DNA from 4 places in the Neorhizobium sp. T25_13 genome. Region 3 is predicted to be linked to each of the others. Evidence: predicted binding sites of a transcription regulator. Region 3 holds the regulator's gene; each other region holds the start of a gene.
The links. The regulator PhoB, encoded in region 3, activates phosphate uptake and scavenging genes when phosphate is short. The targets are predictions, from matches to a motif close to TGTCATNNANCTGTCAT.
Positions count from the first base shown of each region.

Region 1: the regulator PhoB is predicted to act here: its motif matches at 6,126-6,142, upstream of C5J22_RS04225 (esterase-like activity of phytase family protein).
Region 2: the regulator PhoB is predicted to act here: its motif matches at 4,326-4,342, upstream of C5J22_RS09435 (YdcH family protein).
Region 4: the regulator PhoB is predicted to act here: its motif matches at 3,012-3,028, upstream of C5J22_RS25625 (UDP-2,3-diacylglucosamine diphosphatase).

Region 1 is NZ_PVBI01000002.1:154,455-161,910, forward strand. It holds gene C5J22_RS04200 (RNA degradosome polyphosphate kinase) at 1-40, shown strand, start outside; gene ppx (exopolyphosphatase) at 46-1,566, shown strand; gene C5J22_RS04210 (DJ-1/PfpI family protein) at 1,703-2,410, shown strand; gene C5J22_RS04215 (LysR family transcriptional regulator) at 2,529-3,449, shown strand; gene C5J22_RS04220 (NmrA/HSCARG family protein) at 3,451-4,404, opposite strand; gene C5J22_RS04225 (esterase-like activity of phytase family protein) at 4,669-6,039, opposite strand; gene C5J22_RS04230 (AraC family transcriptional regulator) at 6,167-7,111, opposite strand; gene C5J22_RS04235 (DUF2000 family protein) at 7,110-7,456, shown strand, end outside.
Region 2 is NZ_PVBI01000003.1:472,016-479,471, forward strand. It holds gene C5J22_RS09410 (inositol monophosphatase family protein) at 1-572, opposite strand, end outside; gene C5J22_RS09415 (tetratricopeptide repeat protein) at 867-2,012, opposite strand; gene C5J22_RS09420 (thiamine phosphate synthase) at 2,012-2,665, opposite strand; gene C5J22_RS09425 (sulfite exporter TauE/SafE family protein) at 2,784-3,554, shown strand; gene C5J22_RS09430 (helix-turn-helix transcriptional regulator) at 3,669-3,929, shown strand; gene C5J22_RS09435 (YdcH family protein) at 4,088-4,264, opposite strand; gene C5J22_RS09440 (YdcH family protein) at 4,496-4,699, shown strand; gene purE (5-(carboxyamino)imidazole ribonucleotide mutase) at 4,710-5,207, shown strand; gene C5J22_RS09450 (5-(carboxyamino)imidazole ribonucleotide synthase) at 5,204-6,283, shown strand; gene ykgO (type B 50S ribosomal protein L36) at 6,407-6,532, shown strand; gene C5J22_RS09460 (hypothetical protein) at 6,632-7,240, shown strand; gene C5J22_RS09465 (alpha/beta fold hydrolase) at 7,260-7,456, shown strand, end outside.
Region 3 is NZ_PVBI01000002.1:403,663-411,118, forward strand. It holds gene C5J22_RS05495 (substrate-binding domain-containing protein) at 41-1,084, shown strand; gene pstC (phosphate ABC transporter permease subunit PstC) at 1,151-2,611, shown strand; gene pstA (phosphate ABC transporter permease PstA) at 2,608-3,963, shown strand; gene pstB (phosphate ABC transporter ATP-binding protein PstB) at 4,031-4,792, shown strand; gene phoU (phosphate signaling complex protein PhoU) at 4,836-5,549, shown strand; gene phoB (phosphate regulon transcriptional regulator PhoB) at 5,571-6,254, shown strand; gene C5J22_RS05525 (winged helix-turn-helix domain-containing protein) at 6,269-6,955, shown strand; gene C5J22_RS31910 (hypothetical protein) at 7,209-7,340, opposite strand.
Region 4 is NZ_PVBI01000014.1:71,321-78,776, reverse strand. It holds gene dgcA (N-acetyl-D-Glu racemase DgcA) at 1-880, shown strand, start outside; gene C5J22_RS25630 (MFS transporter) at 850-2,037, opposite strand; gene C5J22_RS25625 (UDP-2,3-diacylglucosamine diphosphatase) at 2,147-2,950, opposite strand; gene C5J22_RS25620 (NADP-dependent malic enzyme) at 3,182-5,509, shown strand; gene C5J22_RS25615 (hypothetical protein) at 5,660-6,346, shown strand; gene bluB (5,6-dimethylbenzimidazole synthase) at 6,347-7,033, opposite strand; cobalamin riboswitch at 7,113-7,297, opposite strand; gene C5J22_RS25605 (TolB family protein) at 7,325-7,456, opposite strand, start outside.

The sequences.
Region 1 (7,456 bases), 250 kb from region 3:
GAAACTTATCGCCGGCCTTGTGTCGGGACGCAAGAAATAGGCAATATGGTACGATCAGAAGCCCAGGGGCGCCTTCCGGGGATCGCTCCTGTCTCCGTCATCGACATCGGCTCGAACTCCGTCCGCGTCGTTATCTACGAAGGCCTGTCCCGCGCGCCGACCGTCCTCTTCAACGAGAAGGTGCTGTGCGGCCTCGGCAAGGGATTGGGCTCGAACGGCCGCATGGACGACGAGGGCGTCGCGCGCGCCCTGTTGTCGCTGAAGCGGTTTCGCGCGCTTTCCACCCAGGCCCGCGCCACCGAAGTCTATGTTCTGGCGACCGCTGCCGCCCGCGAAGCGTCCAACGGGCCGGATTTCATCCGCCAGGCGGAGGAGATCCTCGGCCAGCAGGTCCAGCTTCTGTCCGGCGAGGAGGAGGCGCGCTATTCGGCACTCGGCGTCATCAGCGGCTTCCATGATCCCGACGGCATTGCAGGCGACCTCGGCGGCGGCTCGCTGGAACTGATCGACATCAAGGGCACGGAGTCCGGCAAGGGCATCACCCTGCCGCTGGGGGGCCTGCGGTTGTCGGAATCCTCCGGCAATTCACTTTCCAAGGCGCGCACCTTCGCCCGCAAGCAGGTGAACACCGCGCGGTTCCTGGAAAACGGCGCGGGCCGCACCTTCTATGCCGTCGGCGGCACCTGGCGCAACATCGCCAAGCTGCACATGGAAATGAGCAAGTATCCGTTGCACATGATGCAGGGCTACGAGCTGTCTCTCGAGGACATGCAGAAATTCCTCGATGAGGTGATTGCGGCCAAGGACAGCAAAGACCCTGCCTGGCAGGCCGTCTCGAAGAGTCGCCGTTCGCTGCTGCCCTTCGGTGCCATCGCCATGCAGGAAGTCCTGGCGGTGATGAAGCCCGCCAGGGTGAGCTTTTCGGCGCAGGGCGTTCGCGAAGGTTATCTCTATTCGCTGCTTTCCGACGAAGAGAAGGCAGGCGATCCGCTGCTGGTTGCCGCCGACCAGCTCGCGATCCTGCGCGCCCGGTCGCCCGAACACGCCCGCGAGCTTGCCGGCTGGACCGGTCGCATGGTGCCGGCCTTCGGGATCGTCGAGACGGAAGAGGAAAGCCGCTATCGCCAGGCCGCCTGCCTGCTCGCCGATATCAGCTGGCGTGCCCATCCGGATTATCGCGGCCTGCAGGCGCTGAACCTGATCGCCCACTCGTCCTTCGTCGGCATCACCCATGCCGGCCGCGCTTATCTGGCGCTTGCCAACTACTACCGTTTCGAAGGCCTGCACGACGACGGCGAAACCGGCCCGCTTGCGACGATCGCGACGCCACGCCTGCTCGATCTCGCAAAGCTGCTCGGCGGACTGCTCCGGGTCGTCTATCTCTTCTCGGCCTCGATGCCGGGCCTCGTCCACCACCTGACCTTCCGCCCGTCCTCGGAACCGGATCTCGACCTCGAATTCGTCGTCCCCTCCGCCTACCGCGATTTCGCCGGCGAGCGCCTGGACGGCCGTCTGCAACAGCTGGCGAGGCTGACGGGCAAACGGCTGGCGTTCCGGTTCGAGTAGGGCGGGCTCGCGGGGAGGGCCGGAGAGCGGCTGGTTTGCGGCAGGGCAATGGAAATTGTCAGGTTGCGTCCAACAACATTTTCTCGTGTATGCTCGCGAACTGACATTACCTCTTTAATCGGCTGAGCAAGATTCGATGTCTCTGAACGCGCCTCCTCGTGAGATCGGCTTTGTCCTGTTTGGCGAGCTGACGCAGCTCGATTTGACGGGGCCTTGGGAAGTTCTGACGCGGCTGCCCAATACCCGTTGCCATCTGCTGGCCGAGGGACACGCTCCCGTTCGAAGTGCGAGCGGACTGAGCATTGTCCCAAACATGCTGCTTGAAGAATGCGGTCAGCTCGACATCGTGGTTGTTCCGGGCGGGCCCGGCCATCTGGATGCGATGCAGGACGAACGCCTTCTCTCGTTTCTACGGCGCCAGGAGCCCGGCTGCCAATTCCTGATGGCCGCCTGCACAGGCACGCTGGTGCTTGCTGCCGCCGGTCTGCTTCAGGGCTACGAGTGCACCACTCACTGGACGGCGCTGCATCGGCTCTCAGCTTTCGGAGCAATTCCCGTAAACCGGCGGGTCGTATTTGACCGGACGCGAGCCACCGGTGGCGGCGTGACGGCAGGTATCGACCTTGGCTTGATCATGGCCGCCAAGCTGGCAGGTGAAGAGGTTGCGCGGAAAATCCAGTTGATGATGGAATATGCGCCTGAACCTCCATTCGCAGGATCGCCCATGACCGCCGACCCTGCGACAGTTAGGGCGCTGGAACCGCCAGCCGATGTCGCGGATCAGATTAGAGCCATTGATGCCGGCGCGATATCCAGACTTCGGCGAGGCGCTCGGCCTGCCTAGCGATGAATGGAAGAGCTGGGAACGGGCTGTGTTCGAAAAGGCCGAGTTTTGCGCTTCGAACTAGGCACAGGCAAGATTATTCCCTATTGGGGCGGAATGAGGATTGCTGTGCTGAAAAATGGATAACGCGGGATTGTCTCTTGACCGAATGCGCACCTTTGTTCGCGTCGCCGAACGCGGCAACCTGTCGCAAGTCGCAAGAGAACTCGGTGTCGGTCAATCGACCGTGACACGGCACCTTAATGAACTTGAGGACGCAGTCGGCGTATCTCTGCTCAGCCGAACCACACGTCGCGTGACCCTTACGGACGAGGGTAGCCGCTATTATACGAATTGCCGTCAGATATTGCGCCTGGTCGAGCAGGCTGCCGAAGAAGTGAGAAATGCCCGTCAGGCCTCGGCGGGTACAGTTCGGCTTTCCTGTACTGCAGCACTCGGCGTGATGCACATCACCCGCCTTATCTTCGAATTCCAGGACAAGCATCCGGACATCAGGGTCGATCTCAACCTGACCGACGAGCGCATCGACCTGGTTCGCGAAGGCGTTGACATTGCGCTCCGTCTTGGGCCTCTCACTGACAGCTCGATGAAGCTTCATGCGCTCGGAGAAAGCCATCGGCTGCTGGTGGGTGCTCCGAATTATTTGTCCGTTCACGGACGGCCTGAGCACCCAGCCGATCTGTCACGGCTCGAAACGGTCGTGACGTCGAATGTTGCGGGGAGCGATCAGATCATTCTTTTCTCTCTCGACGGCACAAGCCTGATGATACCAGCCGGTGGGAAATTGCGCGTCGATCACGGGCTGGCGGCGCGCCAAGCCTTTGCCGCCGGACGCGGCATTGGTCCTGCACATCTCTGGCTGGTCCACGATCTTCTGGACGACGGTCAGCTCGAGATCGTGCTTGGAGACTATCGTCCTCCACCGGTCCCGGTAAGCTTGCTGATCGTTCCAGAGCGCGCAGCCATTGCACGCGTCCGGCTTCTCGCCGACTTTCTTGTCGCCAAGGTTTCTGAATTACCGGGAATCCGGCCATCGTGAATCAGGGGCCGAAAGATCGTCTATGGCCACGCCACCCTGTCGTCCGCAGATACTGCTCCCAGTTGAGCATGTCGGGGTTCAGACGACGGCTCCATTCGAGATCATGCTCTTTGCCGAAATAACCATATTCGACAGCATACTCGACCATCCCTAGAAGCTCTCGCACGAGAAGTTCGTTAGCGGCAAGCTCCGGAAAATATTGCAGAAGGCCATCCCTGGTGAACGCGTTTCGATACTCAGCTTTAAGGCCGGTCACGCGCTGAAAAGTTTCGATCATCTCGCGCGGAGAAATGATATCGCCGACGATCGGCAGAGTTTTCCCGTTGTAACGCTCGGGATTTGAAAAAATCTCGAGGACAACCGGCCCGGTCGCCGTGAGCGGATCGACAAAAGGCGCTCGGAAATCCTCAGGAAGATAAATCGGCAAGAGGAGAGTATCCCCCTCCATGCGCGGCACATAATACTCGAGAAGGTTCGTGTAAAAGAATGCCAGCATTATGAAGGAATGAGAGATCGGCAGGCCGCGAATGTAGTCTGCAACGCACGCTTTGTCGGTAAAGTGCGGGGCATACTTCGTCCCGCCCGAGATCTTGTCGACATTCTCGAGAGTGCTGAAAACAATATGCCCGACGCCTGCCTCAACTGCGGCATCCGCCAGTTCACGGCCGAGAGGAGCCTCGGTTGTCTGCGGCGGTGCGATGGGTGGCGTCATCAGAAATGCGCCATCCGCGCCCTTGAATGCAGCAATGAGATCCTTCCGAAAACCAGGTTCAAGTGGGACTGTCACGATTTCCGCACCGAGTTTTTCCAGGCTTAAAGCCTCGGTTGAATCCTTTTTCCGGGTTAAAGCACGGACACGGAAACGCTCGCTACGAAGAAGTGCCGCGGCTACGCTTCGCCCCTGTTTGCTGGTTGCCCCGACAATCGCGATAAGTGGCTTTTCTTTTTTGGACATCTTTGGGTTTAGACCTTTCCAGTCATTGGCTGCCGGCTAACCAGGCAAGCTCACGTTGCGGCAAGAGCTATCGGCCCATGCCGCCACCTCAATGATGGACACCCTAACTCAACACATTTTATTGCTGTAGATGTGCGAAATACATAACATAGTGCCATTTTATGGATGAATGGTCGCCGATGAGCCATTGCTCTATCCCCGTCTCCCAACGAAAAGAGCGCCCGGCTTTCACCGGACGCTCTTCGCTTTTGGGGCGTCTGCTGCTTACTTGGCAGCCAGGAATTCACCGACTTCGAGCACGCTGAACTCGTTGTTGTCGGCCTTGTCGACGGCACGGCCGGCGGAGAAGGGCAGGTTGTTGTCGTTGCCGATGATGATGTGGGTGGCGTCGATGACGTCGACATTCTCGATCGTCACGAACGGCATGTCGTAGACGCCGGCGACGCTGCCGGCCTTCTTCTTGTTGTCCGGGTCCTGGATGTTCATCAGGTCGATATAACCGATCTTGCGGACGGCCTTGCCGACATTGGCGTCGGTCATTTCGATCTTGTAGACGCGCTTGTGTTTGGCCGGCGCGTTGAAGCAGGTCGGCTCGGGCTTTGCCGGATCAGCGCAGGGCTTGTCGGCGGTGCCGGCACCGTTGTCGCGCTCGATGACGAGAGCGGTGGTCGCGTCGACCATGTTGAAATCGCCGATCGCCTCGCCGCCCTTGGAGAGCGGGTAGAGCCACGAGCGGCCGGTCCATTTCTTGGAGGCGACGTCGAACTCGATGACGCGCAGCGCCGTCAGCCCCTCTGCGTCTTCGACCTTGCCGTCTTCCTTGTAGCGCGGTCCTTCGAGCAGGCCGTAGAGCTTGCCGCCGTCCTTGGACATCGCAAGGCCTTCATAACCGCCGGAGCGCTTCACGTTGAAGGCCGGTGCCTTGGCGACCGGGTTCGCCTGCAGCTGGACGAGCGGGCTGTCGGGAGATGTGACCGGCTTGCCGTCGACCGTGGTGGCGATGACGTCCGTCAGGCGGCCCTGCATGTCGACCTTGATCAGGTAGGGGCCGAACTCCTCGCCGAGCCAGAAGCCGTCTGCGACCGGCTGGATCGATTCGATGTCGAAATCGGCGCCGGTGAGGTAACGGGTCTCCGAAGCTTCCGTGACGATCGGGAACGGCGCGATCTTGTTCGGGTCGGAGAGGAAGATGTTCTTGACGACTTCGGCCTTGTTGGCGGCCCAGTCGAATTTCATCTGGTGCAGGAACAGCATCGCGTCGGAGGAATTGCTCTTGCCGCCGAAACCGTTGTCGGACAGCGTCCAGAACGTGCCGTCGGCCATGGCCTTGATGCCGGAGAAACCCTGGATCGGCTGGCCGTCGAGCGGCAGCTTGACGTCCGTCACGCGAGCGCCGTCCTTGCCCGGCAGGGTGCCGAGGGCTTCGGTGCGCTTGCGGTCGGCGGTGGTGAACTTGCCGGAGGTCTTGAGGAACGCCGGTGCATCGGCCGGAGCCGGAACGACCGTGTTGGCGGCAAGGATCGCCTGGCCAGTGAGCTTGGCCGGGAATACCTTGTCGTCGGCAGAAGCGGAGCCGCCGATCAGCGCTGCGAGCGCGCCAATCACCACGGGGGTAGCAAGCAGAAATTTGGTCATGAGATCACCTGTTGGTTGGCGTGTCAAAGACGCCAATCGGTTAAGGTGGGTGCATGACGGTGAGGTGATGGAAGATTGACGCTTCGATGAAGCTTTGATGACTGTTATTTTACAAGGACGGACCGCCTCAGGCGCTCCTGCTGAGCGCCACCCAGCGCCCGGGCGTCATGCCGAATGTCTTCTTGAAATGACGGGTGAAATGCGCCTGATCGGCAAAGCCCGTACCGACTGCGACATCCGCCAGGCTGCCGCCTTCCGACAGCATGATCTTTGCCCGATCGAGCCGGCGCATGACGAGGTAGCGGTGCGGGCTCGTTCCCAGAAATTTCCGGAACTGCCTTGCGGTCGTGTAGCGGTCGAAGCCGCTCACCTCCTCGAGTTCCTCGGAAGAAACCGTGCGGTCCGAATTCGCCTGCAGGTAATCGCGGCAGCGCAGAACCGCCTGCTGCGCCCGCAGGGTGCCCGGCGCACCACCCTTGCCGTCCGCATGGCGCCAGAGGCTTGTTGCCATGCGGCCGATCAGATCGTCGAGCAGCAGGTCGTGCGGTTCGGCCGCGAGATTGTCCAGGGCTTCGACAAGACACTGCCGGAATTCCGCATCCGCTATGATGGGATCAGGCACGAAAGGCAGGCCGCGCGACCCGCCGGCCGCCTCGATCAACCGCTCCGGCGGCAGGTAGAGCATGCGGTAGCGCAGCCCGGCGTCGGTGCCGGCCGCCCCGTCATGCACCTCGTCCGGATGCAGCACGATGACATTGCCGGGCAGGCTGGCGCGGGCGGCACCGCGATACTGGAAGGTCTGCACGCCGGAAAGCGTCATCCCGATCGCGTAGGTGTCGTGGCGATGCGGCTCGAAACCAAGCCCGTGGAACCGTGCCTCGATCCGCTCGATGCCGCGCGAGGAGGGCGCCTGGACGATGCCATCAGGCGCGCCCCTTGCGCTGCCGTCCGGCGCGCCTCTTGCGCTGCCGCCGGATGTGCTTGCGGCGCTGCACGAACGTTCAAGACCCGCGGCATCGGCTGCCGCTATCTCGTCAGTTCTCGCATAACCTTCGACGGAGTTGTTTTTCATGTTCGATACCAAGATCGCGATCGTGCTTCGCGATGACCTCGCCCCCTGGCAGGAGCTCAACGTGACCGCGTTTCTGACGAGCGGCATCATCGCGCAAAATCCCGCGATCATTGGTGAAGCATATCGGGACGCGGCGGGTCATGTCTACAATCCGATGAGCATCCAGCCGATCGTGGTGCTGGCCGCCGACCAGGAGACGCTGCGGACCATCCACCGGCGCTCGCTGGAGCGGGAGGTGACGACATCGGCCTATATCGAGGAAATGTTCTCGACCGGGCATGACGTGGCCAACCGCGAAGTATTTGCGCAATTTGCGCCGGAGGATGCGAAACTGGTCGGCATCGC
Region 2 (7,456 bases), on a different contig from region 3:
GCGGCCGCGCCGAACCGGCGCATGCCGGCCACTTCGCCCATCACGTGGCGCAGTTCGACGAGGAACTTGCCGTGATTGCCGCGGCCGAGATGCGGCATGCCGCAGCCGATCACGCAGTCGGACAGCACGCGGCGCGCGGCGACCCGGATGCGGCGGTCGTTCATGAAGGCGCCGCCGCCCTTTTCGGCAGTGAACAGCTCATCGGTCGCAGGATTGAACACCACGCCGGCAACCACTTCCCCGTTGCGCTCGAGCGCGATGGAGACTGCGAACTGCGGAATGCCGTGCAGGAAGTTGGTGGTCCCGTCGAGCGGATCGACGATCCAGCGATGCGCGCCGTCGGTGCCCTTCAGCTCTTCGCTTTCCTCGCCGAGGAAACCGTAGGTCGGACGCGATTTCAAGAGCTCGTCGCGAACAATCTTTTCTGCCTTCAGATCCGCCTGGGACACGAAATCACTGGGGCCCTTCACCGAAACCTGCAGGTTCTGCACCTCGCCGAAATCTCGCGAAAGCGACTTTCCTGCCTTAAGGGCAGCCTGAACCATGACGTTGAGAAGGGCGGAGCGGGCCATGCGGGAAATCCTTGGGGTTGTCCCGACTTGTCGTCTGGACGGGACGGCGTTTTATGAGCGATTTTTTGATTGGCGGCTTCAAGACCATAAAACGGCGCGAAATTCAAGCCGTCCGCGGGAATGCGGGCATTGCAGCCCTGGCCGCGTCTGCAAAACTGGTCTTGGGCGGTCCCGGATGTGTGAGCGACGAAACCAGATTGCCGCACCGTATCCCGGCGCTTCGCTTTGGCTCATCCCGTTCGGCCCTGCAATCGATTCACTGGATCGATTGCTCCGGCTGCGCCGGACCGGGCCTCACCCACGCCGGAATTTATTCGCCGCCTCGATCGCCCGGCGCTGCTGATCCTCATTGATCCCGAGATAGAAATCCTCGAGCTCCGGGTCCTGAAGGCCGGCGCGGCGCGACAGCACGTACCACTTCGCCGCTTCCACCGGATCAGGCCGAGTGCCGAGCGCGTTGACATAGAGATGTGCGAGCTTGTTCTGGGCGACCACATTGCCGCGATGGGCGGCGATCCGCAGCCACTCGAAACCCTTTTCGTAATCGCGGTCTCCCGCGACGCCGTTGACCAGCCAGAGGCCCATGTCGAGCTGCGCGGTGTCGAAGCCGGCCGTTGCGGCGCGCTCCAGCCATTCGCGGGCCCGCGCCTTCTTCTCAGCCGGAACATCTTTCAGCGTCACATAGACCTGCGCCACCGCATATTGGCTATCGGCGACGCCCTGCCTTGCGGATTTTTCGTAAAAGGGCAGCGCCATATGCAAGCCCTTGTCGCCCGGATTTTCGGAAACCAGGATCTGCGCCCAGTTGAATTGCGCCGAAGCATTGCCGGCTTCGGCGGCCCTGCGCATGAAACTGTCAGCCTTTGGTTTGTCGCGGGGAACATCGCGCCCGGTCATCAGCAGCAGCGCATATTGGAACATGGCGGCCGGATCGCCGCCCTCCGCCGCCTTCTGATACCAGAACGCCGCGGTCTTGGCGTCGCGCTTGATGCCGAGCCCCTTGGTCATCATTTCGGCGACCAGGGTCTGCGCCGCCGCATCGCCGGTCCCGGCCCGGGTCAGCGCTCTGTCGAGGGCGGTCACATACATTCCGCGCTGGTATGCCCCGTAGGCTTCGTCCACGGTGCCGGTATAGTTTTTTTCCGCCGGTGCCGGCGGCAGTGCGGCTCCCATGCGCTGGTAAAGCTCGACCCCGCCCGAAGGAATGATGCCGTTCGGCTGGCCCTCAGGCTCCTTGGTTCCCTTTGCGGAGCCCGGAACCGGCTGGGTCTCGACCCGCCCTTTTTTCATCGGCTGGAAATCGCGCTCCACGGGCCGGGTCACCGCCCTGGAATTCGCCTGCGCCAGCGCAAGACAAGGCATCGCCGCCGAAGCGATGAGTGTCGCCAGCAGCCCTTTCAGAATCACGCGGGAAAGGCGGTTCGACGGCATGGGCTTCATCAAGCCTCAAACCGTGGCGCTTTTTCGTCCAGAATTGCGTTGACTTCAGCGACCGCGGCGCCAGGGCCCTGGGGATTGGAAAAGACCGCTTCCCTGAGCGCCACGAACTCCGCGCCGGTCTCCGCGACGGCAAGCGCCGAGGAGGTATCGGTGCCGCCCATGACGATGCAGGGGATCTCGATCATCGATGCCCACCACTCGCCGAGCGCGAGGTTTTTCGGATGTGCTTCCGGCTTGATATCGCCGTCGAGCTTGCCGAAGAAGATATAGTCGGGACGATGTTCACCGATTGCAAGCGCCTGATGCCGGTCGCCCGCCCCGCCGGTGCCGACGATCATCTTCGGCACGAATTTCTCGATCGCCTCCCCCAGCTCGGTGAGGTCACCGCCAAGATGCAGGCCATCCGCCTTGATGCGCCCGGCCACCCGGCTGTCTCCACAGATCAGCGCCGCAGCGCCCGCCGCCTGGATCAGTTCGACTAGTGCTTCCGCACGCTTCTGGAACGCCTGGTCGTCGAGCCCGTATTGCGGCACGATCACCGACGCGACGTCGCCGCCTGCAAGCGCGGCTTCGAGATCCTTGGCCTGCTGATCGGCATCGTCATATTGCGGCACGATCAGCACGAGGCGGCAGCGGTCTTTCTGTCCGGTCATGTTTCTTCCCGTTCGGCGGATATCGACTTGTGAAAATCCGCACTCGTTTTCTGTCCGCAAATTCGATAGACCGGACCGCCTGCCGGATCAACCATTCCCTCATCGCCTTCGAGTCTTCATGCCCGATACGCTTAGCTTCGCGTTCTTCACCTTCGCCATCCCCGCCGTTCTGCTTGTCGGCCTCTCGAAAGGGGGGATCGGCGGCGCTATCGGTCTGCTCGGCGTGCCGCTGATGTCGCTCGCGGTCGATCCGGTCAAGGCGGCGGCGATCTTCCTGCCGATCCTGATCGTCATGGACATCGTCGCATTGTGGTCGTGGCGGAACTTCAACGATGCCAGGACGCTGCTGGTGATCCTGCCCGGCGGCATCATCGGCATCGCACTCGGATGGGCGACGTCGGCCTATGTCTCGGACGATGCCCTGCGCCTCGTCATCGCGGTTGCGACGATCCTGTTTACCGTGCGCTATTTCTGGCAGGTCTACGGCCCTCGCTCCAACCAGCCGAGGGCTCCCCTGCCGCACCGCCCGGGAGCCGCCACCTTCTGGGGCGCCCTGTCCGGTTACGCGAGCTTCGTTGCCCATGCCGGCGGGCCGCCGTTCCAGATCTACGTCCTGCCGATGCGGCTCGATCCGAAAGCCTATACCGGCGCCAGCATCCGCTTCTTCGCGATCGTCAATGCGGTCAAGGTCATTCCTTACTTCTTCCTCGGCGCACTCGACTCCGAAAACCTCACCATCTCCGCAACCCTTCTGCCCGTAGCCCTGATCGCGACCATGATCGGCGCGGCCATCGTCAAGCATCTGAAGGCGGAAACCTTCTATCCGATGACTTACGGTCTGGCATTCTGTGCGGGATTGAAACTGTTGTGGGACGGCCTGCCGTTCTGACCCGGCAAAGCAGGCGCGGTGCAGCTAAAAAAGCAACGCAAAATAAGGCGGGCGATATTGTTGCGATGCACAATAAATCTTGCCGTTCTCGAGCGTTTACCGTAAGTTCAACGGATGACAACCGTTGACCCCTTTGCAGCCATAGCTGATCCTAACCGGCGGTATCTGCTGGAGGAATTGCGGCGCGCTCCGAGAACCGTAAACGAACTTGCGCAAGGGCTGCCGATCAGCCGGCCCGCGGTGTCGCAGCATTTGAAGGCTCTTCTGGACAGCAATCTGGTGAATGTGACGGCGGAAGGCACGCGGCGCATCTATTCCGTCAACAGCAAGGGCTTCGACAGGCTGAACCTGTGGCTGGATCAGTTCTGGTCGTGACGACGGCTTTTAAACCGTGGGAATTGTGGCTCCCTTCCACGACCAGAACCTTGTCATTGTTATTTCTGGGTTATTTCTGGATTATTGGTTTGCCGCTTTTATTATTCGCCTCTTACTGATGAAACAATGGGCGAGCGGCGGGTTCTCCTACTGAGGAACTAATGACGCGTGGATGCTTTTATGCGCTGCATTTGGTCCTTGATGCGCAGCTTGCGCCGCTTGAGTTCGGCTATTTCACGGTCGTCGGCGGAGGGGGACGCTAGAACGGTCTGGAGCTCCTCCTCCAAAGCACCGTGCTTCTTTTCAAGCGATGCGATATGAGCCTGGACGGTCATGTGGCATGTTCCTTCCTTAGTCACCTACCACGGCATTCCCTAATGCCGAGGCTTCAGGTTTACGAAGGAAGTGTGACACGATCGGCCGGCTTTGTCGAAGGTGAAATCATGGTTTGAAGTGGGCAAATTCGTGACCTTGTCTAACTTCCCGTTAACGCGGTTTGGTGGTAGAGGCTTGCGGAGAATGCCGGCGACCGCTGAAATGCCGGGCGTGAGAATGGGGACTGGAATATGGCAGATCAGGAACAGGCGGATGTCCGGCTGGTGCTCGCGAAACTTCGACAGGAACACGAGGATTACGACGCCGCCATCAATGCCATGATCCAGGTCGGCTGCGACGCTCTTCGCGTGCAGCGCATGAAGAAGAAGAAACTGTCGCTGAAAGACAAGATGACTCAGCTCGAAGACCAGATTGTTCCGGACATCATCGCTTAAGGGTCCCGCCATGTCTGAAAGACCTGCCGTCGCCATCATCATGGGCAGCCAGTCCGACTGGGAGACCATGAAGAACGCCGCTGACACGCTGGAGGCGCTCGATATCGGTTACGAGGCCCGTATCATATCGGCGCATCGCACGCCGGAGCGGATGATGCAATTTGCCAAGGGCGCCCGTGCCGAAGGTTTCCAGGTCATCATCGCTGGCGCCGGCGGTGCGGCCCACCTGCCCGGCATGACCGCCGCCATGACACCGCTTCCGGTTTTCGGCGTGCCGGTTCAATCGAAGGCGCTGTCGGGCCAGGACAGCCTGCTGTCGATCGTCCAGATGCCGGCCGGCATTCCGGTCGGCACTCTTGCCATCGGCCGGGCCGGCGCCATCAACGCCGCCCTGCTGGCAGCCGCGGTTCTCGCTCTCAACGACGACGAGATCGCCGACCGGCTCGACGAATGGCGCGCCCGCCAGAGTGCGGCCGTTGCGGACTACCCAATCGACGAGGCTCCATGACTGTCCACACGATCGGCATCATCGGCGGCGGCCAGCTCGGCCGCATGCTGGCCATGGCCGCAGCCCGGCTGAATTTCCGCACGATCGTGCTCGAACCGCAGGCCGACTGCCCGGCAGCCCAGGTCGCCAACGCCCAGATCACCGCCGCCTATGACGATCCGGCAGCACTCGCCGAACTCGCCAGCCGCTGCGACGTCGTCACCTACGAATTCGAAAACGTGCCGGTGACCGCCGCCGAGGCGCTGCAGCGCTCGGTTGCGGTTTATCCGCCGGCCAAGGCGCTCGATATGTCGCAGGACCGGCTGACCGAAAAGCGCTTCCTGAATTCCTGCGGCATCGAGACCGCCCGATTCCACGCCGTCGACAGCCAGTCCGACCTCGAAAAGGCACTCGCCGATTTCGGCGGCCAGGGCGTCCTGAAGACCCGCCGCATGGGTTATGACGGCAAGGGCCAGCGCGTCTTCCGCTCCGCCGACGACAAGCCGGCCGGCGCCTACGATGCGCTCGGCGGCGTGCCGCTGATTCTGGAAAGCTTCGTGCCCTTCGAGCGCGAAGTGTCGATCATCGCCGCCCGCGCCATAGACGGCACGGTCGCCTGCTACGATCCGGCCGAAAACGTCCACCGCAACGGCATTCTCCACACCTCCACCCTGCCCGCCAGGATTTCCGAATCGACGGCGAAGACCGCCCGCGAATCGGCCGAGAAGCTGCTCGCCGCGCTGGATTATGTCGGCGTCATCGGCATGGAATTCTTCGTGATGGCGGGTGGCACGCTGATCGCCAACGAGATCGCCCCGCGCGTCCACAATTCCGGGCACTGGACGGAGGCCGCCTGTGTCGTCTCGCAGTTCGAGCAGCATATCCGCGCTGTCGCAGGCCTGCCGCTCGGCTACCCCGCCCGCCATTCCGACTGCATGATGACCAACCTCATCGGCGACGATATTCTGGACGTGCCGGTCTGGCTCTCCCGCGCCGATGTTCTGGTTCATCTCTATGGCAAGACGGAATCCCGACCGGGCCGGAAAATGGGCCATGTGACCGAATTGAAGGGCCTGAAAACGTCGTCACAAGGTTGACATGCAGATTGGCTCGGGTTATCTGCACGCCCAACTGAGAGCGCGCCCCTCGAAGAATCTTGGCGGCGCGCTTTTGATTGATAGACATGCGGCCTCGCGCCCACAGACTGCTGGACCAGGAAAATGAAGATCAAGAACTCGCTTAAGGCGCTGAAGGCTCGTCACCGCGATAACCGTCTGGTTCGCCGCAAGGGCCGCGTTTACATCATCAACAAGCAGAACCCGCGCTTCAAGGCTCGTCAGGGCTGATACAGGCAATCGGCTCCGGTTTCAGCCGCAGCCGATCAAATTGTCGATAACACGACAAATCGGGTTTGACCTTCGGCGCAGGCGGATTACCTTATCCGCATGCGCTATTTTCGTTTCAGTACCCTGATTCTCGCCGCGAGCCTCGCCGCTTCGTCCGCTCCCGCCCAGACCGCGACACCCAAGCCGCCTGCGGCCGCCCCGGTCATTCCCGCCGCCGCCCAGAAACCCGGCAAGCCCGTGGATGCGCTGTTCGGTGCCTTGAAGCGCGAACGCAATCCGGGAAAGGCACGCGGCATCGCCAGCCAGATCATCGCCGACCTCAACGATTCGGGCAGCGCCACCGTCAACCTGCTGATGCAGTGGTCGGCGACCGCCATCAAGGAAAAGCGCAACGCCGCGGCACTCGATTTCCTGGATCAGGTGACCGTGCTCGATCCCGCCTTTGCCGAAGGCTGGAACCGCCGTGCGACGCTGCACTACACGATGGGTGACCCGCGCAAATCCATGGCCGACATCGCCGAAGTGCTGAAACGCGAGCCGCGCCATTTCGGAGCGCTGGCCGGCATGGCGGGCATCCTGACGGAGGCGGGCAAGGACGAACTGGCGCTGAAGGCATGGCAGGACTATCTCGCCGTCTACCCGGCCGACCGCGACGCCCAGGAAGCCGTCACCAAGCTTTCTGAAAAGCTCGCCGGCAACCGGACCTGAGCCTTCGGGCGGCACGTCGATGATGATCTTGCCCCTTGCCATCATCATTGTTGCCACCGCTTTTTGCTTCACCGCCTGGAAGGCGAAGGCGATCGAGGCCGAGTTCCCGAATACCGGTGAACTGGTCGATGTCGGCGGCTTTTCCATGAATTCGCTGCATGTGCCGAAGCCGGCCAGCGCAGATTTGCCGGCGATCGTCTTCATCCATGGCGCCAG
Region 3 (7,456 bases):
CGACGCCAGAGCGTCAATCCGAATTCCAAGGGAGAAATCCATGAAGAAGTATCTAGGAAGCTGCGCTGTAGCCGCAATTCTTCTCGCGACCGCAGGCGTCGCAACCGCTCGCGATCAGGTTCAGGTTGCTGGCTCCTCCACCGTTCTTCCCTACGCCTCGATCGTGGCAGAGGCGTTCGGTGAAAACACCGATTTCCCCACCCCGGTCGTTGAATCGGGTGGCTCGGGCGCCGGCCGCAAGAAGCTCTGCGAAGGCGTGGGCGAGAACACCATTGACATTGCCAACTCCTCCTCGCGCATCAGCCAGGCCGACATCGACCTCTGCGCCAAGAATGGCGTGAAGGAAATCCAGGAAGTCCGCATCGGCTACGACGGTATCGTGTTTGCCTCGGACATCGCCGGTCCCGCATATGCCTACACCCAGGCCGACTGGTACAATGCCCTCGCCGCCAAGGTGTTGAAGGACGGCAAGCTGGTTGCCAACCCGAACAAGGCCTGGAACGAAGTCCGCGCCGACCTGCCGAAGCAGCAGATTCTTGCTTTCATCCCGGGCACCAAGCACGGCACCCGCGAAGTATTCGACGAGAAGGTCATCGTCGATGGCTGCAAGGAAAGCGGCGCATATGACGCCCACCTCGCTGCCGCCAACAATGACAAGGCTGCCGCCGCCAAGGCCTGCATGGCGATCCGCACCGACGGCGTCTCCATCGACATCGACGGCGACTACACCGAAACTCTCGCTCGCGTCGCTGCCAACAAGAACGGCATCGGCGTCTTCGGTCTGTCCTTCTACCAGAACAACACCGACAAGCTGCGTGTCGGCACGATGAAGGGCATCGTTCCTTCGGTCGAGACGATCGCCAAGGGCGAATATCCGGTTTCGCGTCCGCTCTACTTCTACGTCAAGAACGCTCACCTCGGCGTGATCCCGGGCCTGCAGGAATACATCGAGTTCTTCGTGTCCGACGAAATGGCCGGACCGAAAGGCCCGCTGGCAGCATACGGCCTGGTTTCCGATCCGGAACTGGCCAAGACCCAGGCAGCCGTCAAGGCTCGCACCCCGATGGGTCCGCTGAAGAAGTAATTCTCATCTCCGGCGGCGCGATCCTTGCGCCGCCGGTTTTCATTCCTTTCAGCGGATGTGGGCGAAATGAGTGTGGGCATCATTATCTTTGTTGTACTGGGGCTTGCGGCGCTCGGGTTTATTTTTGGCAGGCAGCGCGCCCTGTCGATTTCGCCGCCGGGCGGCGCCAAGCTGCATTCCCTTCCCGGCTATTACGGTCAGACCGTAGCTCTATTCATCGCAGTGCCTGCCCTGCTACTGTTGGTCCTGTGGCTTTCGGTGCAGCCGTCCATCATCGAAGGCCGGATCAGCAACATGATCCCCGCGAGCGTGGTGCCTGAAGGCGGGGCGCACAGTCTCGTAATGTCCGATGTGCGCAGGATCGCGGAGGGATTGGACGCCGTCATCGAAAGAGGCGGGGTCGGCGAGAACGAACTCGACGACGGCCGTATCGATTTCAACAACATCCGCACACGTCTTGCTGAGGTGGGCGTCGCCCTTGGCGGCGAGGTGCCGGTCGAAGTGTTCGAAGCCGCGAGGGCTTACCGGCAAAGCGCCAGCACCAGCAACATGGCCATGACGATCGCGGTGCTTGCTTTGGCCCTGGTCATGGGACCTCTGGCCTACCGGCGCATTCGCCCCGAACAACGGGCCCGCAATCTGAGCGAGGGTTTCCTCAAATGGGTTTTGATGGGCTCGTCGCTCGTCGCTATCCTGACTACCGTCGGCATCGTCGGCTCGCTGGTCTTCGAGACAATCAGCTTCTTCAGTCTTTATCCCTGGCAGGATTTCTTCTTCTCCTCGGTCTGGAACCCGCAGTTCCGCGGTGGTTCGGATCTCGGGATACTGCCCCTGCTGTGGGGTACCTTCTACGTATCGATCATATCGCTGATCGTTGCCGTTCCGATTGGCCTGATGATCGCCGTCTTCCTGTCCGAATATGCAGGTCCGAAAACACGCAGCACCGTCAAGCCGGCCATCGAAGTGCTCGCGGGCATCCCGACGATCGTCTACGGCCTGTTCGCCCTGGTCACCGTCGGGCCGTTCCTGCGCGATTGGTTTGCAGAACCCCTCGGGCTTGGAACGTCTTCCTCCTCGGTGCTGACGGCAGGCCTGGTCATGGGCATCATGATCATCCCCTTCGTCAGTTCCCTGTCGGATGACATCATCAACGCCGTTCCGCAGGCCTTGCGCGACGGCTCCTACGGTCTTGGCGCCACGCATTCGGAAACCATCAAGCAGGTTGTCCTGCCCGCCGCACTGCCAGGCATCGTCGGCGCCGTGCTGCTGGCGGCCAGCCGTGCGATCGGTGAAACCATGATCGTGGTGCTGGGCGCGGGCGCAGCTGCAAAACTCGATCTCAACCCATTCGAAGCCATGACGACCGTGACCGTGAAGATCGTCAGCCAGCTGACCGGCGATACGGAGTTTTCAAGCCCCGAGACGCTGGTGGCGTTCGCTTTGGGCCTGACCCTCTTCGTGATAACGCTCGGGCTCAATGTGCTGGCCCTTTACATCGTGCGCAAATACCGGGAGCAGTACGAATGACCGACGTCTCCGTGTTCACCAATGCCGGCGCTCCGCCGCAGGGAAAGTCGCTCCTTGCCCTCGACGAGCGGACCCGCCGCCGCAATGCCTCCGAGGCGCGGTTCCGCCTGATGGGCAAAATCGCCGTAGGCATCGGCATCCTGGCCCTTGTCGGCCTGCTCGTGTCGATCCTGTCGAACGGAATTTCCGCCTTCCGCCAGACCTATATCTCGCTCGATATCCATCTGGACCCCGCCAGCCTGGATAAGGCCGGCGACCGAAAGCCGGAAAACATCGCAAAGATCTCGACCTTCGGCTATGCGCCGCTGATCGAGAAGGCGCTGAACGATGCAATGGCAGCCAAGGGCATCTCCGCCAACGGAATGAATGCCAAGGCCGCGGCGGAACTGATCTCCAAGGAGGCGCCTGCCGACCTGCGCAGGTTCGTTCTTGCCGATCCTTCAGTGATCGGCGGCACGCACAGATTCGACCTGCTGGCGGGCGGCCGCATCGACGGCTACTACAAGGGGCGCGTCACCATGGAAAGCGCCGCGCTGGACCGCAACACTTCGCCCGAGCAGCTGAGGCTGGCGGACAAGCTGAAGGAAGCCGGCATCCTGACAACGCGTATCAACTGGTCCTTCTTCACTGCGCCGGACGCGTCCGATACGCGGCCGGAAGCGGCGGGATTGGGTGTTGCCATCATTGGTTCCGTCTACATGATGCTGATCGTGGTCGTGCTGTCGCTGCCGCTTGGCGTCGCCGCATCGATCTATCTCGAGGAATTCGCGCCCCAGAACCGCTTTACCGATCTCATCGAGGTCAATATCGCGAACCTGGCCGCGGTGCCGTCGATCGTGTTCGGTATCCTGGGCCTAGCGATGCTGATCAATTTCTTCGGCCTTCCCCAGTCAGCATCCATTGTCGGCGGCCTGGTCCTGACCCTGATGACGCTGCCGACGATCATCATAGCCACCCGCGCCGCATTCAAGGCTGTACCGCCGTCCATTCGCGATGCCGCGCTGGGTGTCGGCGCGTCGAAGATGCAGTCAATCTTCCACCACGTTCTGCCGCTCGCCATGCCTGGCATCCTCACGGGCACAATCATCGGCCTTGCCCGTGCGCTCGGCGAAACCGCGCCGCTGCTGCTCATCGGGATGGTAGCCTTCGTGAGGGAATATCCGGCCGGTCCTCCGGACGGGCTGTTCGACCCGGCCTCCGCCCTGCCTGTCCAGGTCTACAACTGGACCCAGCGCGGCGACCCGGCCTTCGTCGAGCGCGCATCCGGTGCGATCATCGTCCTGCTGGTCTTTCTGATCTTGATGAACCTAATTGCAATCATTCTTCGCCGCCGCTTCGAGCGTCGCTGGTAAAAGGAGCGTAGTGATGAACAACATGTCCACGAGCAACATATCAACGACGCCGACGAAGGCCGCAATTATGAATGACACCAAGATTTCCGCCCGGGACGTTCAGGTTTATTATGGCGACAAGCACGCCATTATCGATGTGAATATCGAAATACGGCAGCGTACGGTCACGGCTTTCATCGGTCCGTCCGGCTGCGGCAAGTCGACCTTCCTGCGCTGCCTCAACCGCATGAACGACACGATTTCGATCTGCCGCGTGGAAGGGCATATCTCGATCGACGGTGAAAACATCTATGATCCCCAGGTGGACCCGGTGCAGTTGCGCGCCAAGGTCGGCATGGTGTTCCAGAAACCGAACCCGTTCCCCAAATCGATCTATGAAAATGTCGCCTACGGCCCGCGCATCCACGGCCTGGCGCGCTCCAAGGCGGATCTGGACGAAATCGTCACGTCATCGCTGCAGAAGGCCGGCCTGTGGAACGAGGTAAAGGATCGCCTCGACAGCCCCGGTACCGGCCTGTCCGGCGGCCAGCAGCAGCGCCTGTGCATAGCACGCGCCGTGGCGGTCAGCCCCGAAGTCATCCTGATGGACGAGCCCTGTTCGGCTCTCGACCCGATCGCCACCGCCAAGGTGGAGGAACTCATCCACGAACTCCGTACAAATTTCACCATCGTGATCGTGACGCACTCGATGCAGCAGGCTGCCCGCGTCTCGCAACGCACGGCCATGTTCCACCTGGGTTATCTGGTGGAGGAGAATGATACGGACAAGATGTTCACCAATCCGGACGACCAGCGCACGCAGGACTACATCATGGGTCGCTTCGGCTGATACGCCCGTCTTTGCAGTCGTCACTCTCATCAGGAAGCTAAACATGTCTTCTTCCCATATATTGTCGGCCTATGACGACGAACTGAAATACCTCGGTCGCCGGATCTCCGAAATGGGCGGTCTCGCCGAGCAGATGTGCTCGGACGCCGTACGTGCGCTGGTCAATTCCGACGCCGCACTCGCCCAGAAGGTCATCTCCGACGACGTGATCCTCGATCACGCCGAGCGCGAGATCGGCGACAAGGCGATCATCACGATCGCCCGCCGCCAGCCGGTTGCGGCCGACCTTCGCGAGATCGTCGGTTCGCTGCGCATCGCCTCCGATCTGGAGCGCGTCGGCGACCTCGGCAAGAACACCGCCAAGCGCGTCATCGCGGTTCAGGGCACCGGCGTTCCGCGCAAGCTCGCCCGCGGCCTCGAACATCTCTCCGATCTCGCCCTCGTCCAGCTCAAGGACGTCCTCGACGTCTATGCGACGCGTTCGGCGGAAAAGGCCGAGGCGATCCGCAGCCGCGACGAGGAAATCGACGCGATGTACACCTCGCTGTTCCGCGAACTCCTCACCTACATGATGGAGGATCCGCGCAACATCACCACCTGCACGCATCTTCTGTTCTGCGCCAAGAACATCGAGCGTATCGGCGACCACGCCACCAACATCGCCGAGACCATCTACTACATGACGACGGGCGCCCAGCCGGAAGGCGATCGTCCGAAGGACGACTCGTCGAACACGCTCGGCGCGATCACCGAATAGAACTGACGGAGCAGACCAAGAATGCTGCCGAAAATCGCTGTCGTAGAAGACGAAGAAGCGCTGAGCGTGCTTCTTCGTTACAATCTGGAAGCCGAGGGTTATGAGGTCGATACCGTTTTGCGGGGCGACGAGGCCGAAATTCGGCTTCAGGAGCGGGTACCGGACCTTTTGATCCTGGACTGGATGCTGCCCGGCGTTTCCGGCATCGAACTCTGCCGCCGGCTGCGCATGCGCCCGGAAACCGAGCGCCTGCCGATCATCATGCTGACGGCCCGCGGCGAGGAGAGCGAACGTGTTCGCGGCCTCGCCACCGGCGCCGACGACTATGTGGTAAAACCCTTCTCGACGCCGGAACTGATGGCCCGCGTCAAGGCCATGCTGCGCCGGGCCCGTCCCGAGGTGCTCTCCAGCGTTCTCCGCTGCGGCGATATCGAACTCGATCGGGAAACCCATCGCGTTCACCGCAAGAGCCGCGAGGTGCGCCTTGGCCCGACCGAATTCCGCCTGCTCGAATTCCTGATGGCGGCGCCGGGGCGGGTCTTCTCCCGCTCGCAGCTTCTGGACGGCGTCTGGGGCCACGACATCTACGTCGACGAGCGTACGGTCGACGTCCATGTGGGAAGACTTCGCAAGGCACTCAACTTCTCCAACATGCAGGATGTCATCCGCACCGTTCGCGGTGCCGGATACTCCATGGAAACATAGTTGGTGGCCACGAGATGAGCGCGCGGGTCCTGTTGGTCGACGACGACGAGTCGTTCCGCCTGATATTGCAGAAAGCCCTCGTGGCCGACAGCTTCGTCGTATCGATGCTGGCAAGTGGAGCCGAGATCTCAAATCGCTTGAAAGCCGTTCCGCCGGATATCCTGGTCATGAGTTCGGACCTTCCGGGCGTGCGAGGTCTCGAGGTATGCCGCGAGGTGCGTCTCGATCCCGTCCTGTCGCGCCTTCCGATCATCCTCCTCGTGCCGTCGGGTGGCGAAGGCCTTCACCTCATAGCACTCGCGGCGGGTGCCGACGATTGCCTCATGAAGCCATTTTCCCCGGTCGAGCTCGTCGTCCGTGTGAAGAACCTGCTGAGGCGCGTCAATCCCGCCCTCCTGGACCACATGCTCAAGGTCGGCGATCTCACGCTCGACCGGGAAGCCCATCGAGTTCACCGGCAGAAACGTGAGGTCAAGCTCGGGCCTAAGGAGTTCAAGCTCCTTGAATTCCTGATGCGGACACCGGGCAAGGTCTATTCTCGGACTGAGCTGAAGGCATCCCTCTGGGGCGACGACACGACCGTCGACGAGCGGGCGATCGACGTCCATATCGGCCGGTTGCGAAAAGTCATCAGCCTTGGCAAATCCGACAATGTGATCCGGACCGTGCGCGGCGCCGGATACGCATTGGGCGATTTCTGACGCCGTCCGCTTGGCCCGGGCTAACTTTTGTCCTGACCGGCTCATGGCGAGCCGGTGGCTCACTGCCATGGAGGCTGGCGGGTTTGCTGTTGGCACCGGCGTTGGACCCCTCTCTTGGAATTTCTAACACTTAGCTGAAGCTAAGATGTTGAAATTCCATTCTCCCCCGCTAGGGGGGAGATAGGGCGGCGTGCCACGGACTATTTAGAAGCCTTTCGCGGCAGTTACCGCGAAAGGTATTTAAGCACCGGAATTACTTCTTTTTGTTTGGCGCCTGCGTCAATGCAGACGCTGCCACCTTTTTTACGGCAGCAGGCGTTTTAGGATTGCTCAGCAGTTTGGATGCCGCTGAAGCCACAGATTTGGATGTACGTTCATTGGCCACTGAGGGATCTCCTTGTTGATGGCCGCCAAAGCTACCTCGACTCTGATTTCTCGAATCCCATATACTAACCGTGCTACAGGCAAGGGATGCGAGTCTCTTCGCCCCGCGTGGGCTTC
Region 4 (7,456 bases), on a different contig from region 3:
CCGTGAAAACGGCGTTTCCGGCCGTGGCGAATGTGTGCCTTACAAGCGTTATGGCGAGAGCCTGGACGGCGTGATGGCGGAGCTCGAAGCGATCTCCGATGCCATCCGCGCCGGTCTGAGCCGTGCAGAACTGCAGAGGCGGATGAAGCCCGGCGCCGCCCGAAACGCCGTCGACTGCGCTCTCTGGGACCTCGAGGCGAAGCTCGGCGGACAGCGCGTTGCGGATATGATCGGCGCCACCAGCCGCAAACCCTTCGTCACCGCCTTCACGCTGTCGCTCGGGGAACCGGCGGCCATGGCGGCCGAAGCTGCAAGGAACGCGCAACGTCCGCTCCTCAAGGTCAAGCTCGGAACCGACAATGACGAGGCGCGGCTGAGGGCCGTTCGCGACGCCGCGCCGGCCGCACGGATCATCGTCGATGCGAACGAAGGATGGACCGAGGAAAACCTCGCCCACCACATGGCGATTGCCGCGGAAACCAATGTGTCGTTGATCGAACAGCCCCTGCCTGCCGGCCGGGATGCGGCGCTTGGCCGTATCCGCCGCCTCGTTTCCGTCTGCGCCGATGAAAGCGTGCACGCCACGCAGGACCTGGAAAGCCTTCGCGACCGGTACGACGCGGTCAACATCAAGCTCGACAAGACCGGCGGATTGACCGAGGCGCTGGCGATGAAGGCGGAAGCACAGCGGCTCGGATTTGCCGTGATGATCGGCTGCATGGTCGGCTCCTCGCTTGCCATGGCGCCGGCCGTGCTGCTTGCCCAGGATGCGGACTATGCGGATCTCGACGGGCCGCTGCTGCTTTCCCGCGACCGGCCGGACGGGCTGCGCTACGAGGGTTCCCTCGTCTATCCGCCGGAAGCGACCCTCTGGGGCTGAATTCTTGCCGCAAGCGCGATGATCGACAGGCCGACCAGCGCCAGAACCGACATCGCCACATAGCTCGTCGGGCCGAACTGGCGGTAAAGTACGCCGGAAAGCACCGTCGCAAGCGCCAGAAAGACGCCGTTGTAGAAGACATAGGCGCCTTGCATCGAGGCTTCCTGGTCTTCGCGCACCGCCTCGACCAGCCGGTGCTGGATGCCGATATGGACGAAGGCGAACGTGAAGGCGTGAGTGGCCTGCAGCGCCAGATATCCCCAGAAATCGAGCGGCATCGGAAAGAGCGTCCAGCGGACCACCGCGACCGCGCATCCGACCCGCATCAGCGTCCAGGGAGAAATCCGTCTGGCGATCCAGCCCGCCGCGAAAAAGACGATGATCTCCGACACGACGGCCGCGCTCCACAGGACGCCGATCGAGCCGCTCGAAAACCCGATCTGCTGCCAGTGGATGGTGCCGAACGTATAGAACATGCCGTGCCCTGCCTGCGCCACCGACGCGCCGATCATCAGCACGTGCAGGTCGAGCCTTCTGAGCGAGCTCGGCTGAGGCATCCTGTCCGGGTCCGGCCTTGCAACCGCCCGGCCGAGCTTCGGAGCTGCGAAGGCAACGGCGACGGTCAGGAGAAAACCGACCACTATCGCCCAAGGAATAGCCTGGAAACCCCAGAAGCCGCGCAGTTCGCCGACGAGGAGCGCCACGGCCACGAAACCGACGGATCCCCAGACGCGCATCGAACCATACTGAAAACCCCAGCGCCGGACCCCGCTGACAGCGATCGATTCGACGATCGGCGCATAGGGCGCGAAGACCGCCGCCTGAACGGCGATGACGATGAGAACCGGCCAGAAATCGCGGGTGAAGAACATGGCGAATGCCGTCAACAACGACAACGCGCCGGACCAGGCGAGCATCAGGGTCCGTTCCGTCATCCGGTCGGCAAGCAGGCCGGCAACCGGGGCGGCAGCCACGCGCAGGAAAAGCTGGGCTGCGAGCACGAGGCCGATTTCGAATTCGGTAAAGGCAAGCCCGTCGAGCCAGACGGGCAGATAGGGCAGAATCACTCCGTTCACCCCGAGCGGCGCCCCATAGGCGATCGCACAGCGCAACTGGAAGAACCGGGGCGCTGTCTGCGCCGTATTTGAGGGAATCACGATTTCACGGGTGGGTTGCTGAAGTTTCAGCTTACCTAACACACACCCTTGTGCCTGCCTATGGCAAGATATAGCCCTCTGGCAGGCCCATCCATCTGTTGCAGGCCGCTCAGGCGGCCCGCATGTCCTCGATGGATTGCGGCGCCGGCAAGGACTTGATTTCCGCCGTGGCGGCCATGTTCTGCCAGGAAATCAATTCCAGCGTGCCGTCGAAATTCTCGGCAATTGCCGTGCAGCTTTCCACCCAGTCGCCGGTATTGACGTAGTGGATGCCGTCGATGTCCTCCATGACGGCATGATGGATATGGCCGCAGATAACGCCATCGACATTGTTGCGGCGGGCTTCGTCGGCTACGACCCGCTGGAACTCGCCGATGAAATTGACCGCGTGCTTGACCTGCAGCTTAGCCCAGGCGGAGAAGGACCAATATGGCATGCCGAGGCGGCGGCGGATGGCAGCGAGCCCGATATTGATGACGATCGCCGCGTCATAGGCCCAGTCGCCGAGATAGGCGAGCAGGCGGGCATTGCGGACCACGACGTCGAATTCGTCGCCATGCAGGACCAGGTATTTCTTGCCGTCGGCCATCTCGTAGATTTCGCGCTCGGCGACTTCGATGCCGCCGAAATGCGTGCCCGGGAAGGAACGCAGGAATTCGTCGTGGTTGCCGGGGATGTAGACGATGCGGGTGCCCTTGCGCGCCTTGCGCAGCAGCTTCTGGACCACGTCGTTGCAGCCCTGCGGCCAGTACCAGTTGCGCTTCAGCCGCCAGCCGTCGACGATGTCGCCGACCAGGAAAATGGTATCCGCTTCATGATAGCGCAGGAAATCCAGGAGGAAGTCCGTTCGGGCTGCCTTGGAGCCCAGATGAACGTCCGAAATGAAGAGCGTTCTGAAATGTCTTGTATCCATCTCACCGGTCACGAAGTCGTCCTTTCGCTGCCGCTTCTGTTGGCTTCAAAACCAGACTCGTGTTTCAGGATGATGACAGGGACCGGGAAAGGTGCGTCCCGCGCCCGAGCGCCCATGTTCCAATTTCCGCGATGACCGCAAATTAGCTGCTGTTGCTTTGGGTCGTTTGATGTAATGAGGGGTCTCTCCTTTCGACCCCTCAAAGACAGAAAAAGCAAGCCAGGAGGAAACATGAACGCGCAGGACAAACCGAAGTCGCCGACCATGCCGGTCAGCGGCGATCTCGACGAGCAGGCGCTGTTCTTCCACCGCTACCCGCGGCCCGGCAAGCTGGAGATCCAGGCGACCAAGCCGCTCGGCAACCAGCGCGACCTGGCGCTTGCCTATTCTCCGGGCGTTGCCGCTCCCTGTCTGGCGATCCGCGACAACCCGGATTTGGCCGCGGACTATACCGCCCGCGCCAACCTCGTCGCCGTCGTCTCTAACGGTTCGGCCGTGCTTGGGCTTGGCAATATCGGCCCGCTGGCTTCAAAGCCCGTCATGGAAGGCAAGGCCGTCCTCTTTAAGAAATTCGCCGGCATCGATGTGTTCGACATCGAGATCGACGCGCCCGGCATCGAGGCGATGGTCTCGACCGTTTCGGCGCTCGAGCCGACCTTCGGCGGCATCAACCTCGAAGACATCAAGTCGCCGGAGTGTTTCGAGGTCGAACGCCGGCTGCGCGAAAAGATGAACATTCCGGTCTTCCACGACGACCAGCACGGCACCGCGATCATCGTCGCCGCCGCAGTCCTGAACGGGCTGGAACTCGCCGGCAAGAACATCGCCGACGTAAAGATCGTGACGTCGGGCGCGGGTGCCGCAGCACTCGCCTGCCTGCATCTCCTCGTTTCGCTCGGCGCGAAGAAAGAGAATATCTGGGTCCACGACATCGAAGGCCTCGTCTATGACGGGCGCAATACGCTGATGGACGAGTGGAAAGAAATCTATACCCAGAAATCGGACAAGCGTGTGCTTGCCGACAGCATCGGCGGCGCAGACGTGTTTCTCGGCCTGTCCGCAGCCGGCGTGCTGAAGCCCGAACTCCTGGCACAGATGGCCGAAAAGCCGCTGATCATGGCGCTTGCCAATCCGACGCCGGAAATCATGCCCGAGCTTGCCCGCGCCGCCCGTCCCGACGCGATGATCTGCACCGGCCGTTCGGACTTCCCGAACCAGGTCAACAACGTGCTGTGCTTCCCCTACATCTTCCGCGGCGCGCTCGATTGCGGCGCCCGGACGATCAACGAAGAAATGAAGATGGCGGCGGTCAAGGCCATCGCGGCGCTTGCGCGCGAGGAAGTCTCCGACGTCGCGGCGCGCGCCTATTCCGGCGAGTCGCCGATTTTTGGCGCAGACTATCTGATCCCCTCGCCCTTCGATCCACGCCTCATCCTGCGCATTGCGCCTGCGGTCGCAAAGGCAGCTGCCGAGACCGGCGTCGCCGCGCGTCCGATCCATGATTTCGAGGCCTATCTCGACCAGCTGAACCGCTTCGTCTGGCGCTCCGGTTTCGTCATGAAGCCGATCTTCAGCGCCGCCAAGGTTTCCGAAAAGAACCGCGTGATTTTCGCCGAGGGCGAGGACGAACGCGTATTGCGCGCCGCCCAGGTTCTGCTCGAGGAGAAGACCGCAACCCCCATCCTGATCGGCCGTCCTTCCGTCATCGAGGCGCGGCTGGCGCGTTTCGGCATCCGTATCCGGCCGAATGTGGATTTCGCGGTGGTCAACCCGGAAGACGATCCGCGCTACCGCGACTATGTCGACGAATATTTCGCACTGGTCGGCCGCGAAGGCATCAATCCGGAAGCGGCGCGCACCATCGTGCGCACCAACAATACGGTGATCGGTGCGCTGGCGGTCAAGCGCGGCGATGCGGACGCGCTGATCTGCGGCGTCGAAGGACGCTACGACAAGCACCTCGGCGACGTGAACCAGATCATCGGCAAGCGGCCGGGCGTCTGCGCCTTCTCGGGCCTCAGCCTGGTCATCTCCCAGCGCGGCGCGATGTTCTTCACCGACACGTTCGTGAATTACAACCCATCCGCGCAGGAGATCGCCGAGATCACCATTCTGGCAGCAGAGGAAATCCGCCGGTTCGGCATCGCCCCGAAGGCGGCGCTGATCTGCCACTCGAATTTCGGCTCGCGCGATTCCGAAAGCGCCCAGAAGATGCGGGCTGCCCTGAAGCTGGTCCGCCAGCGGGCGCCGGAGCTGGAAGTGGACGGCGAAATGCAGGGTGGCTCGGCATTGTCGGAAACGCTGCGCAAGCGGGCCATGCCGGACAGTTCGCTGACCGGCGAAGCCAACCTGCTGGTTTTCCCGAATCTCGATGCGGCAAACATCTCGCTCGGTCTGGTCCGCAACCTCACGGACGCTCTGCATGTCGGGCCCATTCTTCTCGGCGCGGCCCAACCGGCGCATATCCTGTCGTCCTCGGTGACGTCTCGCGGCGTGGTGAACATGGCGGCGCTCGCCGTCGTGGAAGCCTCGCAGCCAAATCTGCAGATTCAATCCTGAGTTGCCGATCTTCTCGTGCTTTAGCGCGGGCCCCGTTCGGGGCTCGAATGGCATGCGGGCTTGATTTCACCGTGCGGTGATCGCGGCTTTATGAGATTATCAACCGGCACGTTCCATGATGCCATCTCCCACTAGGAGAGGATGCCGGAATTGCCGATACCGCTTCGCGGCCTGCTGACCATACCGCTCTTGCTTCTGCCTGCCGCAGCGCTGGCGGGGGACCCTGCCGTTTGTGCAGCCCTTTACCGGAAACTTGGAAACAGCCCGCAGATCATCGGCAACACGTCTGCGGCGCGCAGCTACGCCCAGCAGCTTGGCGAATACAATGCCGATATCCGGGAATTGCGGGTCGACATGCGCCGGGCCGGCTGCGGCAATGGCAGCGTCGTGGTTCTGGGTGGCCCGAATGCCGAGGTCTGCGGCCAGATGCGGGATGCGCTGGAAAGAATGGAACAGAGCCGCGACGCGCTGGCGGCGGAACGGAACAGTTCGCGGCAGATGATCCTGCCCTCGGAAGAGCGGAATGCCATCCTCGCCGCCATTCGCGAACAGCGCTGCATCCCCTCCTTCGAGCCGCTGCCGCCTGTTGTCGACGACCGCCGAAAGGTGCCGGGCATCGAACTTCCGAGAGAAGAGCAACCGTATTCCGGGATCACCAAGCTGCCGACCCGCCCGCAAAAGCCGCAGGCCGCGGTCCAGCCGCCGGTGCTCACGCCGCCGCCGGAGCGGCCATACGATCCAAACAAGAAGGTGCGCACCGTTGGGCCGGCTTTCCTGCCCGAAGCGGATATCGACCTCAGCAATCCGAAATCCGCAGGACCGCAGCCGCAGCAGTGATCAACGGTTATCCCAGCGATCCTGAAAGATCAGCTCCTCCAGGGCCAAGCGCTGGCGCCAGCCCTTGAGCGCCAATTCCGGCTCGGCGTAGAGGCGGTCGGTATAACCGAGGCACAGCCACGCGACGATCTCGACGCGATCGGGAATGCCCAGCAGCGCACGCACGTCCTCCTCGCGAAAAATGCTGACCCAGCCGACACCGACGCCCTCGGCCCTTGCCGCAAGCCACAAGTTCTGCACGGCGCAGACGGTCGAATAGACGTCCATGCGCGGATTGTGGGTTCGGCCGAGCACGACCGGGCCGGCACGGTCCGGATCGCAGGTGACGCAGATCGACAGCGGCGCCTTGACGATGCCTTCGAGCTTGAGGCTGCGATAAAGGTCGCGGCTCCGCTCCGGAAACATCTCCACGGCTTCGTCATTGGCGCGCGAAAAGGCGGCGCGAGCCGCCTCCCGCACCGAGGGATCGCGGATGAGGATGAAATTCCAGGGCTGCATGAAGCCGACCGAGGGTGCCGAATGCGCGGCGCCCAGCAGCCGCTTTACCAGGTCGTCCGGCAGTGGATCGGGCAGGAACTGGTCGCGCACGTCCCGGCGCGTCTCGATCGCCCTGTAGACGGCCGCACGCTCGGCCTTCGAAAATTCACCGGCAGGCAGCAAGGCATGCGCGAAAGGATCAGGCTGCATCGTTTGTCCCCAACAATGCCGTCGCTCCCTTGCCTTTCAGAAGCAAGGAGAGGTCCGAAACCTTTCCGCCGTCCGCGCGGGCTGGTCTATCTTGTCAGGCCGGTCTTCTGACTTGGCTTCGTCCGCCTCAACCGCCGCCTTCCCGGTTTCCCAGTGGCTTATCCTGCGGCCGAGCGTCCACCTCACAGCGTTGGGCACGTTCCGGCTCCACCCGGATTCCCGATTCTCCGGCTTGTCGCCGGCACCTGACAGGATCGGTTATGCCCTTACGCTATCCTCGGCGCAAGGCGCTCATGCGACTAGGAAATAGCGCACGTAGGCAAACTCATCGCCATCCGGCGACCAGTTCGGTGAATTCATCGTGCCCTGCCCGCCGAAGAGCTCGAACAGCGTTTCGACATTGCCGCCGTCCATGTCCATCAG